Regions from separate parts of the Pediococcus sp. AC40 genome, predicted to be linked through region 2. Evidence: a T-box and tRNA genes for the amino acid it is inferred to sense, from the RefSeq annotation. Region 2 holds a T-box; the other regions hold tRNA genes.
The links. A T-box is a leader RNA that pairs with one kind of tRNA and senses whether it is charged. The one in region 2 lies ahead of ileS (isoleucine--tRNA ligase), so its partner is inferred to be a tRNA-Ile.
Positions count from the first base shown of each region.

Region 1: it has a tRNA-Ile gene. The T-box ahead of ileS (isoleucine--tRNA ligase) is inferred to sense a tRNA for this amino acid. The anticodon was not compared.
Region 3: it has a tRNA-Ile gene. The T-box ahead of ileS (isoleucine--tRNA ligase) is inferred to sense a tRNA for this amino acid. The anticodon was not compared.

Region 1 covers NZ_CP127012.1:1,667,438-1,671,832, reverse strand. The annotation lists rRNA gene NL111_RS08315 (16S ribosomal RNA) at 279-1,855, shown strand; tRNA gene NL111_RS08310 (tRNA-Ile) at 1,936-2,009, shown strand; tRNA gene NL111_RS08305 (tRNA-Ala) at 2,015-2,087, shown strand; rRNA gene NL111_RS08300 (23S ribosomal RNA) at 2,266-4,395, shown strand, end outside.
Region 2 covers NZ_CP127012.1:1,312,090-1,316,484, forward strand. The annotation lists gene ileS (isoleucine--tRNA ligase) at 1-2,303, opposite strand, end outside; T-box leader at 2,369-2,585, opposite strand; gene NL111_RS06420 (DivIVA domain-containing protein) at 2,581-3,309, opposite strand; gene NL111_RS06425 (YlmH family RNA-binding protein) at 3,333-4,118, opposite strand; gene NL111_RS06430 (YggT family protein) at 4,111-4,392, opposite strand.
Region 3 covers NZ_CP127012.1:683,463-687,857, reverse strand. The annotation lists rRNA gene NL111_RS03285 (23S ribosomal RNA) at 1-1,643, opposite strand, end outside; tRNA gene NL111_RS03280 (tRNA-Ala) at 1,822-1,894, opposite strand; tRNA gene NL111_RS03275 (tRNA-Ile) at 1,900-1,973, opposite strand; rRNA gene NL111_RS03270 (16S ribosomal RNA) at 2,054-3,630, opposite strand; gene NL111_RS03265 (lysylphosphatidylglycerol synthase transmembrane domain-containing protein) at 4,069-4,395, opposite strand, start outside.

The sequences.
Region 1 (4,395 bases), 360 kb from region 2:
TATTTGAGTGCCAATGATACGCTATTTCGAAACGAGAAATAATGAGATATTCATTAAAAAAGTGTTGACAATCATTTTTCTCAATGATATAGTTAAATAGTTGTCAAAAGCGTTATAAACGTTGATACGACAACGTTGGTAGACCTTTGAAAACTGAACAAAATTTTGACAAACGATCGTGTGAGGACTCGCAAATCAAATTGATTTAGTGAGAACAAACATGCGAAGTCAATTCGCAAAAACAAACAATTAATGAGCTTGAAAAAGACTCATCATTTTAATATGAGAGTTTGATCTTGGCTCAGGATGAACGCTGGCGGCGTGCCTAATACATGCAAGTCGAACGAACTTCCGTTAATTGATTATGAGGTGCTTGCACTGAATGAGATTTTAACACGAAGTGAGTGGCGGACGGGTGAGTAACACGTGGGTAACCTGCCCAGAAGCAGGGGATAACACCTGGAAACAGATGCTAATACCGTATAACAGAGAAAACCGCCTGGTTTTCTTTTAAAAGATGGCTCTGCTATCACTTCTGGATGGACCCGCGGCGCATTAGCTAGTTGGTGAGGTAACGGCTCACCAAGGCGATGATGCGTAGCCGACCTGAGAGGGTAATCGGCCACATTGGGACTGAGACACGGCCCAGACTCCTACGGGAGGCAGCAGTAGGGAATCTTCCACAATGGACGCAAGTCTGATGGAGCAACGCCGCGTGAGTGAAGAAGGGTTTCGGCTCGTAAAGCTCTGTTGTTAAAGAAGAACGTGGGTGAGAGTAACTGTTCACCCAGTGACGGTATTTAACCAGAAAGCCACGGCTAACTACGTGCCAGCAGCCGCGGTAATACGTAGGTGGCAAGCGTTATCCGGATTTATTGGGCGTAAAGCGAGCGCAGGTGGTCTTTTAAGTCTAATGTGAAAGCCTTCGGCTTAACCGAAGAAGTGCATTGGAAACTGGGAGACTTGAGTGCAGAAGAGGACAGTGGAACTCCATGTGTAGCGGTGAAATGCGTAGATATATGGAAGAACACCAGTGGCGAAGGCGGCTGTCTGGTCTGTAACTGACGCTGAGGCTCGAAAGCATGGGTAGCGAACAGGATTAGATACCCTGGTAGTCCATGCCGTAAACGATGATTACTAAGTGTTGGAGGGTTTCCGCCCTTCAGTGCTGCAGCTAACGCATTAAGTAATCCGCCTGGGGAGTACGACCGCAAGGTTGAAACTCAAAAGAATTGACGGGGGCCCGCACAAGCGGTGGAGCATGTGGTTTAATTCGAAGCTACGCGAAGAACCTTACCAGGTCTTGACATCTTCTGCCAACCTAAGAGATTAGGCGTTCCCTTCGGGGACAGAATGACAGGTGGTGCATGGTTGTCGTCAGCTCGTGTCGTGAGATGTTGGGTTAAGTCCCGCAACGAGCGCAACCCTTATTACTAGTTGCCAGCATTCAGTTGGGCACTCTAGTGAGACTGCCGGTGACAAACCGGAGGAAGGTGGGGACGACGTCAAATCATCATGCCCCTTATGACCTGGGCTACACACGTGCTACAATGGATGGTACAACGAGTCGCGAAACCGCGAGGTTTAGCTAATCTCTTAAAACCATTCTCAGTTCGGACTGTAGGCTGCAACTCGCCTACACGAAGTCGGAATCGCTAGTAATCGCGGATCAGCATGCCGCGGTGAATACGTTCCCGGGCCTTGTACACACCGCCCGTCACACCATGAGAGTTTGTAACACCCAAAGCCGGTGGGGTAACCTTTTAGGAGCTAGCCGTCTAAGGTGGGACAGATGATTAGGGTGAAGTCGTAACAAGGTAGCCGTAGGAGAACCTGCGGCTGGATCACCTCCTTTCTAAGGAATAATACGGAACCGCACACGAGTCAAAGTTTTGTTTAGTTTTGAGAGGTCTACTCTCAAAACACATGCGTATCGGGCCTATAGCTCAGCTGGTTAGAGCGCACGCCTGATAAGCGTGAGGTCGATGGTTCGAGTCCATTTAGGCCCATACATGGGGAATTAGCTCAGCTGGGAGAGCGCCTGCCTTGCACGCAGGAGGTCAGCGGTTCGATCCCGCTATTCTCCATTGAACAACGTTAGTTGTTCTGCTTTTGTTCTTTGAAAACTGAATAATATCTATAATTTTCTAATTTTAATTAATCATAATTAAACCGAGAGAAAACCGCGTAATTTTAAAGAGTTAAACAAGATTAGTTCAAAATAATCGCAATACTCAATTAATCGCTTTACCGTAGGTAAAGTTAGGTTAAGTTAGGAAGGGCGCATGGTGGATGCCTTGGTACTAGGAGCCGATGAAGGACGGGACTAACACCGATATGCCTCGGGGAGCTGTAAGTAAGCTTTGATCCGGGGATTTCCGAATGGGGCAACCCAATAGTTTTAATCGACTATTATCCGCATCTGAATTCATAGGATGTGTGAAGGTAAACGTGGGGAACTGAAACATCTCAGTACCCACAGGAACAGAAAGAAAATTCGATTCCCTGAGTAGCGGCGAGCGAAACGGGAACAGCCCAAACCAAGAAGCTTGCTTCTTGGGGTTGTAGGACTGAACATTTGAGTTACCAAAGAGCTTGATAGCTGAAGGGCCTGGGAAGGCCAGCCAGAGAGGGTGACAGCCCCGTAAGTTAAATCAAACTCCCTCAGTTCAGGATCCTGAGTACGGCGGAGCACGTGAAATTCCGTCGGAATCCGGGAGGACCATCTCCCAAGGCTAAATACTACCTAGTGACCGATAGTGAACCAGTACCGTGAGGGAAAGGTGAAAAGCACCCCGGAAGGGGAGTGAAATAGTTCTTGAAACCATGTGCCTACAAGAAGTCAGAGCCCGTTAATGGGTGATGGCGTGCCTTTTGTAGAATGAACCGGCGAGTTACGTTCGTATGCCAGGTTAAGTTGAAGAGACGGAGCCGAAGCGAAAGCGAGTCTGAAGAGGGCGAATTAGTATGCGGATGTAGACCCGAAACCAAGTGACCTACCCATGTCCAGGTTGAAGGTGCGGTAAAACGCACTGGAGGACCGAACTCGTGTACGTTGAAAAGTGCTGAGATGAGGTGTGGGTAGCGGTGAAATTCCAAACGAACTTGGAGATAGCTGGTTCTCTCCGAAATAGCTTTAGGGCTAGCCTCGGAATTAGGATCGTGGAGGTAGAGCCACTGTTTGGACTAGGGGCCCGTCATGGGTTACCGAATTCAGATAAACTCCGAATGCCATCGATTTATGTCCGGGAGTCAGACGGTGAGTGATAAGATCCATCGTCGAAAGGGGAACAGCCCAGACCACCAGTTAAGGTCCCTAAATATATGTTAAGTGGAAAAGGATGTGGAGTTGCATAGACAACTAGGATGTTGGCTCAGAAGCAGCCACCATTTAAAGAGTGCGTAATAGCTCACTAGTCGAGTGATCCTGCGCCGAAAATGTACCGGGGCTTAAACATATTACCGAGACTGTGGATGCCACCATTAGGTGGCGTGATAGGAGAGCGTTCTAAGGGCGATGAAGGCAGACCGTGAGGACTGTTGGAGCGCTTAGAAGTGAGAATGCCGGTATGAGTAGCGAAAGATAGGTGAGAATCCTATCCACCGTATGACTAAGGTTTCCTGGGGAAGGCTCGTCCTCCCAGGGTTAGTCGGGACCTAAGCCGAGGCCGAGAGGCGTAGGCGATGGATAACAGGTTGAGATTCCTGTACTAGTTAAACTTGTTTGAACAATGGAGGGACGCAGGAGGCTAAGGAATGCACCCGATTGGAAGTGGGTGTCCAAGCCGTAAGTCTGAAGTCGAGTCAAATGCTTGATTTCTTAAGGACAAGCGGTGATGGGGAGTGAAATTTAAGTAACGAAGTTCCTGACGTCACGCTGCCGAGAAAAGCTTCTAGTTAGAGTTTAACTACCCGTACCGCAAACCGACACAGGTAGTCGAGGAGAGTATCCTAAGGTGAGCGAGAGAACTCTCGTTAAGGAACTCGGCAAAATGACCCCGTAACTTCGGGAGAAGGGGTGCTGATCGCAAGATCAGCCGCAGTGAAAAGGCCCAGGCGACTGTTTATCAAAAACACAGGTTTCTGCAAAATCGTAAGATGACGTATAGGGGCTGACGCCTGCCCGGTGCTGGAAGGTTAAGGGGATGAGTTAGCGTAAGCGAAGCTTTGAACTGAAGCCCCAGTAAACGGCGGCCGTAACTATAACGGTCCTAAGGTAGCGAAATTCCTTGTCGGGTAAGTTCCGACCCGCACGAAAGGCGTAACGATCTGGGCACTGTCTCAACGAGAGACTCGGTGAAATTATAATACCCGTGAAGATGCGGGTTACCCGCGACAGGACGGAAAGACCCCATGGAGCTTTACTGTAACTTGATATTGAGTGTTTGTACAGCT
Region 2 (4,395 bases):
TCTTCCGTAGTGTGTGGTAGAACTGGCGTCATTAACTTCGTCAAACCGACTAAAATTTGGTAGAAGACGGTTTGCATTGACCGGCGTTTCAAACTATCTTCCGGTTCAATATAAACGACGTCCTTCGCAAAGTCGAGGTAGAACGCGGAAAGATCCGTAATGATGTAGTTCATCAAAGCCTTGTAAATTTCAATGAAATTATATTGGTCGTAATCTTGCCGAATTTCCTTAACTAATTCGTTAAACCGGACTAACATGTAACGATCTTCTGGTTGCAAGTCAGCGTAAGCTACGGTATTAGCTTGAGGATCAAAGTCCGCCGTGTTTGCTAATAGGTAACGGATTGTATTCCGGATCTTCTTGTAAGAATCTGAAATCTTTACAAAGTTATCTTGCGAAACCCGCACGTCAGACGATGAATCAATGGAAAGTACCCATAACCGAATGATTTCAGCACCCATCTTCTTAATGATGTCTGCTGGCACAATTGTGTTACCTAAGGACTTACTCATCTTATGGCCCTGTCCGTCAAGGGTAAAGCCTTGCGAAATCACCTGCTTGTATGGTGCGTGACCCGACATCGCTACACTAGTAATCAAACTAGAGTTGAACCAGCCGCGGTATTGGTCAGAACCTTCCAAAGTTAGGTCAGCTGGATACTTCAAGTAATCGCGTTTTGCCAAAACCCCTTGATGTGAAGAACCGGAGTCGAACCAAACGTCCATAATATCGGTTTCCTTGGTAAACGTTCCGTTTGGTGAATGTTCGCTAGTGTAGCCTTCTGGTAGCAAGTCCTTAGCATCCCATTCAAACCAGATGTCAGAACCATGTTTTTCAAATAGTTCCGCAACGTGTTCGATCGTTTCCCCATTCATGATTGGCGTACCGTCTTCAGCGTAGAAGATTGGTAGTGGCACACCCCAAACCCGTTGACGAGAGATTACCCAGTCGCCACGGTCCCGGATCATGTTGTGGAGTCGTTTTTGACCCCATTCTGGGAGGAACTTAACGTCTTTTAACGCGTCCAAGATTTGATCACGAATTTTGTCTACCGAAGCAAACCATTGTGGAGTAGCCCGGAAAATAATTGGCTTCTTAGTCCGCCAATCAAACGGATAACTATGTGTGTAATCCATCTGCTTAAGCAAAGCGTTAGTTGCTTTTAACTTGTTCAAGGCAATTTCATTAGCATCTTCGTAGAAGACCCCTTCAAAATCAGGACCCGCTTCAGCAGTGAGGTAACCACGATCATCGACTGGTACAAAAATATCGAGGCCGTATTCTTTACCAACCCGGAAATCGTCTTCCCCAAAGCCAGGTGCCGTATGAACTAATCCCGTTCCGGAATCTAAGGTTACGAAGTCCCCTAACATAACCACTAGCTTGCGATCACTATCAAATGGGTGGAGCGCCGTAATGTTTTCTAACTCCTGCCCGCGAACCGTCTTGATGGTTTCAACGTCTTGCCACCCAAATTGTTCAGTAGCGTAACTCAACCGGTCCGTGGCAATCACAAATTTGCGGTCGTCACCCGCGGGTTTCACAACGGAATAATCAAAACCAGCATCAATGGTAATTCCTTCTGAAGCCGGAATGGTCCATGGAGTCGTTGTCCAAACTACGAAGTAAGTGTCTTGATCCAAGACGCCCTTACCATCGCTTACTCGTTCCGCATAAAAAGCAGATGGCGAAGTAACGTCGTGATACTCAACTTCCGCTTCTGCCATTGCCGATTCGGAAGACCATGACCAAAATACGGGCTTTTTACCGCGATAAATCAAGCCTAACTCAACCATTTTAGCAAAAGTCCGAATTTCTTCTGCTTCAAAAGATGGTTGCAAAGTTAAGTATGGGTTATCCCATTCGGCAGCTACTCCCAAACGCTTGAAGTCTTCGCGTTGCTTGTCAACTTGTTTTAAGGCGTAATCGCGACATAATTTACGGAATTCAGTCGTCGACATTTTTTTACGGTCGTGGCCTTCCTTAGTTAATTGTTGTTCAATCGGTAAACCATGCGTATCCCAACCCGGAACGTACGGGCTCCGAAAACCACTCATTGATTTATATCGGACGATAATATCCTTAGAAATCTTGTTCATCGCGTGACCCATGTGAATGTTTCCGTTGGCATATGGCGGTCCGTCATGAAGAACAAAACTTGGCTTGCCCTCATTTAATTTTTGCCGTTGTTCATAAACTTTGTTTTCAAACCAAACGTCTTCGCGTTTCTTTTCGTTTACCGGAAGATTTCCGCGCATTTTAAACTTGGTTTTTCCTAGATTTAAAGTATCTTTAACCCGCACTAAAATCACTCGCTTTCCTAAGTATTATTCTTGAAATTTTAGACAATAAAAAAGACTCCATCCCTACTAGGGACGAAGTCAAATCGTGGTACCACCCAAATTCAAGGACGTTAAAAACGTCCTCCTCATTTTCCCATAACGGTGGAAACCGACAGCGTCTACTAAATACTTCAACGCTGCACTCAAAAGTGATTGTCCTTCTAACTAGCAGACTAACCTCACACCAACGTTAGCTCGCTGAACTGCTGATTGCTAGAAGTCCCTCTTTTTTTACGTTTTATTTTTTAGGATTTACGTGGAACCCTTGGTCAGTGGGTTTCCCCTGTTCGTTAGGTTGATCTTCTGGAAAGACCACCACCGTTTTTAGCTCATCTTCTTTGGGCTCTACAGCAGGTGTGTCCGGATCAATTTTCCCAACTTCTTCTGAGTGTACACTGTTTTCCTGAATAATGTCAAGCGCTCCGCTATTCCGCATTGCTTCCTTGATTTCACCAATCGTTAGCAATTCATCAGAACTCAATAAGTTATCCCAATCGCGTCCCTTGATCATTTGTAATTGTGATTCAAGAAGTACTTCCAGCTTTTGCCGGAAACTACGGGCTTGTTTTTTCAAGTCGTCAGTTGCCACAATAACCTTTTGAGCTTTGCCAGCAGCTTCGCCGATATAGCCGTCCGCTTTTTTGTGCGCATTTTTGACCACTACTTCAGCTTCTTTTTGAGCTTCTTTAGCAGTGAATTCCGCTTCCCGTTTAGAACTAATTTTAACCTTATCCGCGGCATCTTGGGCTACCATAATCGACTTGTTCAAGGATTCCTTCATCTCGTCGAAATATTCCACCCGGCTCTTGGCTTCGGCTAATTGGCGCCGTAACGAATCAATTTCATCATGCAAACGCCGTTGTTCAAAAGCAACGTCATCTAAAAATTCGTCAACTTCGTCGGGGTTATACCCGCGCATTTTGTTGGAAAAGTGTTTTTGTTGTATATCTTGTGGTTCAATTGCCATCTGAATAAAACCTCCGTAAATCGCTACCTAGTTTTAATTAAATCTAGTTGGGTTTTTAGCTTATCTTTTTTTGTTTTACCTAAAACTTCCACAAGCTTAATCCTACCATATTTTCGAACTGAAATGACATCATTTCTCGCAATTATTGTGTCTGCTTTTTCATCAATCATCCAGTTTAATTGGACTTGGCGGTGCTCAATCAACTCCTTAGCACGGTGACGAGAGATCGAAAAGGCGGTGGCCACTATCGAATCCAGTCGTAACGACGCAAGCGTCACTTGCGTTCTTTCCCAATCATTAACCGGTGTAAGTATCTCGGATGGGGTTGCCAGCTGCATCCGTACTTTAATCCGTCCAATTCGCGTAATCTCATTTGAAAAGAACTTCTCTAATTCACCGTTCGTGGCCACTTGCCAACGGTCTTGATAATGAACAATATCGCCAAACGTATCCCGTTGAATCCCAGAATTCGCTAACGTGCCTAAAATCTGGCGATGTTCCAATTCCGCGAATTTAACCGGATAATCAATTTCAAATATTTCAACTAGAAAATCCGCCTTTTCCGGAACAAAGTATTGGGGGTAAATCAAGCCCCGCTGGTTTTCTGCATTGGTAAATCCACCAAAAAAGGATAATTGTAATTCTTCATCCCGGTTAACCAGCGTCGTTAAAATGTGTTGTTGCCTTGGATTTAAAAAGTTGGTTAAAATAGACCGGTTTTGATCCTTGGCTTCTTGCACCAGCGCACTAAATTCTTCAATTAACGGTTGTTCATCCGGACGGAAGTGCTGACCAATCGGATTATCCATAAACCGTCACACCAAATAGCAGTGCTTCAATGTAGGTAAGCCCGTTAGAACACAATTCTAATACTAACAGAGCCAGAATTGGCGAAAAATCGATTCCCAAAATTGGTGGGATAAATCTAAACCAGCTCATGTATGGCTGACAAATTTTAGTCAGCCACTGGCCAAATGCAGATTGATAGGCACCTGGAAGCCAGGACATCAATACCCAAATAAAAATCAGCATCATGTAAATTTGGATTGCCCAGTGTAGTAATTGAAAAATTAACGCAATCATTAT
Region 3 (4,395 bases), 630 kb from region 2:
TTAAACTCTAACTAGAAGCTTTTCTCGGCAGCGTGACGTCAGGAACTTCGTTACTTAAATTTCACTCCCCATCACCGCTTGTCCTTAAGAAATCAAGCATTTGACTCGACTTCAGACTTACGGCTTGGACACCCACTTCCAATCGGGTGCATTCCTTAGCCTCCTGCGTCCCTCCATTGTTCAAACAAGTTTAACTAGTACAGGAATCTCAACCTGTTATCCATCGCCTACGCCTCTCGGCCTCGGCTTAGGTCCCGACTAACCCTGGGAGGACGAGCCTTCCCCAGGAAACCTTAGTCATACGGTGGATAGGATTCTCACCTATCTTTCGCTACTCATACCGGCATTCTCACTTCTAAGCGCTCCAACAGTCCTCACGGTCTGCCTTCGTCGCCCTTAGAACGCTCTCCTATCACGCCACCTAATGGTGGCATCCACAGTCTCGGTAATATGTTTAAGCCCCGGTACATTTTCGGCGCAGGATCACTCGACTAGTGAGCTATTACGCACTCTTTAAATGGTGGCTGCTTCTGAGCCAACATCCTAGTTGTCTATGCAACTCCACATCCTTTTCCACTTAACATATATTTAGGGACCTTAACTGGTGGTCTGGGCTGTTCCCCTTTCGACGATGGATCTTATCACTCACCGTCTGACTCCCGGACATAAATCGATGGCATTCGGAGTTTATCTGAATTCGGTAACCCATGACGGGCCCCTAGTCCAAACAGTGGCTCTACCTCCACGATCCTAATTCCGAGGCTAGCCCTAAAGCTATTTCGGAGAGAACCAGCTATCTCCAAGTTCGTTTGGAATTTCACCGCTACCCACACCTCATCTCAGCACTTTTCAACGTACACGAGTTCGGTCCTCCAGTGCGTTTTACCGCACCTTCAACCTGGACATGGGTAGGTCACTTGGTTTCGGGTCTACATCCGCATACTAATTCGCCCTCTTCAGACTCGCTTTCGCTTCGGCTCCGTCTCTTCAACTTAACCTGGCATACGAACGTAACTCGCCGGTTCATTCTACAAAAGGCACGCCATCACCCATTAACGGGCTCTGACTTCTTGTAGGCACATGGTTTCAAGAACTATTTCACTCCCCTTCCGGGGTGCTTTTCACCTTTCCCTCACGGTACTGGTTCACTATCGGTCACTAGGTAGTATTTAGCCTTGGGAGATGGTCCTCCCGGATTCCGACGGAATTTCACGTGCTCCGCCGTACTCAGGATCCTGAACTGAGGGAGTTTGATTTAACTTACGGGGCTGTCACCCTCTCTGGCTGGCCTTCCCAGGCCCTTCAGCTATCAAGCTCTTTGGTAACTCAAATGTTCAGTCCTACAACCCCAAGAAGCAAGCTTCTTGGTTTGGGCTGTTCCCGTTTCGCTCGCCGCTACTCAGGGAATCGAATTTTCTTTCTGTTCCTGTGGGTACTGAGATGTTTCAGTTCCCCACGTTTACCTTCACACATCCTATGAATTCAGATGCGGATAATAGTCGATTAAAACTATTGGGTTGCCCCATTCGGAAATCCCCGGATCAAAGCTTACTTACAGCTCCCCGAGGCATATCGGTGTTAGTCCCGTCCTTCATCGGCTCCTAGTACCAAGGCATCCACCATGCGCCCTTCCTAACTTAACCTAACTTTACCTACGGTAAAGCGATTAATTGAGTATTGCGATTATTTTGAACTAATCTTGTTTAACTCTTTAAAATTACGCGGTTTTCTCTCGGTTTAATTATAATTAATTAAAATTAGAAAATTATAGATATTATTCAGTTTTCAAAGAACAAAAGCAGAACAACTAACGTTGTTCAATGGAGAATAGCGGGATCGAACCGCTGACCTCCTGCGTGCAAGGCAGGCGCTCTCCCAGCTGAGCTAATTCCCCATGTATGGGCCTAAATGGACTCGAACCATCGACCTCACGCTTATCAGGCGTGCGCTCTAACCAGCTGAGCTATAGGCCCGATACGCATGTGTTTTGAGAGTAGACCTCTCAAAACTAAACAAAACTTTGACTCGTGTGCGGTTCCGTATTATTCCTTAGAAAGGAGGTGATCCAGCCGCAGGTTCTCCTACGGCTACCTTGTTACGACTTCACCCTAATCATCTGTCCCACCTTAGACGGCTAGCTCCTAAAAGGTTACCCCACCGGCTTTGGGTGTTACAAACTCTCATGGTGTGACGGGCGGTGTGTACAAGGCCCGGGAACGTATTCACCGCGGCATGCTGATCCGCGATTACTAGCGATTCCGACTTCGTGTAGGCGAGTTGCAGCCTACAGTCCGAACTGAGAATGGTTTTAAGAGATTAGCTAAACCTCGCGGTTTCGCGACTCGTTGTACCATCCATTGTAGCACGTGTGTAGCCCAGGTCATAAGGGGCATGATGATTTGACGTCGTCCCCACCTTCCTCCGGTTTGTCACCGGCAGTCTCACTAGAGTGCCCAACTGAATGCTGGCAACTAGTAATAAGGGTTGCGCTCGTTGCGGGACTTAACCCAACATCTCACGACACGAGCTGACGACAACCATGCACCACCTGTCATTCTGTCCCCGAAGGGAACGCCTAATCTCTTAGGTTGGCAGAAGATGTCAAGACCTGGTAAGGTTCTTCGCGTAGCTTCGAATTAAACCACATGCTCCACCGCTTGTGCGGGCCCCCGTCAATTCTTTTGAGTTTCAACCTTGCGGTCGTACTCCCCAGGCGGATTACTTAATGCGTTAGCTGCAGCACTGAAGGGCGGAAACCCTCCAACACTTAGTAATCATCGTTTACGGCATGGACTACCAGGGTATCTAATCCTGTTCGCTACCCATGCTTTCGAGCCTCAGCGTCAGTTACAGACCAGACAGCCGCCTTCGCCACTGGTGTTCTTCCATATATCTACGCATTTCACCGCTACACATGGAGTTCCACTGTCCTCTTCTGCACTCAAGTCTCCCAGTTTCCAATGCACTTCTTCGGTTGAGCCGAAGGCTTTCACATTAGACTTAAAAGACCGCCTGCGCTCGCTTTACGCCCAATAAATCCGGATAACGCTTGCCACCTACGTATTACCGCGGCTGCTGGCACGTAGTTAGCCGTGGCTTTCTGGTTAAATACCGTCACTGGGTGAACAGTTACTCTCACCCACGTTCTTCTTTAACAACAGAGCTTTACGAGCCGAAACCCTTCTTCACTCACGCGGCGTTGCTCCATCAGACTTGCGTCCATTGTGGAAGATTCCCTACTGCTGCCTCCCGTAGGAGTCTGGGCCGTGTCTCAGTCCCAATGTGGCCGATTACCCTCTCAGGTCGGCTACGCATCATCGCCTTGGTGAGCCGTTACCTCACCAACTAGCTAATGCGCCGCGGGTCCATCCAGAAGTGATAGCAGAGCCATCTTTTAAAAGAAAACCAGGCGGTTTTCTCTGTTATACGGTATTAGCATCTGTTTCCAGGTGTTATCCCCTGCTTCTGGGCAGGTTACCCACGTGTTACTCACCCGTCCGCCACTCACTTCGTGTTAAAATCTCATTCAGTGCAAGCACGTCCTGATCAATTAACGGAAGTTCGTTCGACTTGCATGTATTAGGCACGCCGCCAGCGTTCATCCTGAGCCAAGATCAAACTCTCATATTAAAATGATGAGTCTTTTTCAAGCTCATTAATTGTTTGTTTTTGCGAATTGACTTCGCATGTTTGTTCTCACTAAATCAATTTGATTTGCGAGTCCTCACACGATCGTTTGTCAAAATTTTGTTCAGTTTTCAAAGGTCTACCAGCGTTGTCGTATCAACGTTTATAACGTTTTTGACAACTATTTAAATATATCATCATGAGAATCAATTGTCAACAACTTTTTTTAAATTGTTTTATTTGAAATCTCACTAACTGGCGAAAAACACCAGCTCATATATCTTAACATTAAGCATCAAAATCTGTCAACAACTTTTTTTGAGTTGAGATTTTTTAAATCGCTCAACGCCTTGATGCGCCCTTATCGAAGAGCACTTAAATATAGTATCAAGATTACTAAATCAGGTCAAGGCTTTTTTTAAAAAAAATAAAAAAACGAGCTTATTCGCTCGTTTTTTTAGGTACTATCCGATTAATCCGGTTTGGTTTTATTACCATTGCAAACATTCCCGCAAACATTCCAAAATAGTAAGTGAGCAAACGCCAAATTATCATGGCTAAAACCAACTTACTACTATTACCTACGAACTGGGCAAAGATAACACTAAAGCCATACTCCGCCCCTCCTGCGCCTCCAGGAATGGGGAATAGCGAAATCACCATGAAGATCAGTACATGCAAGCACGTCACCATAATTAGATGCACGTGAGTCTTTCCTAATGCTAATAGGATGAAATATGGAATTAGATAATAAAACAGTAGTTGTAA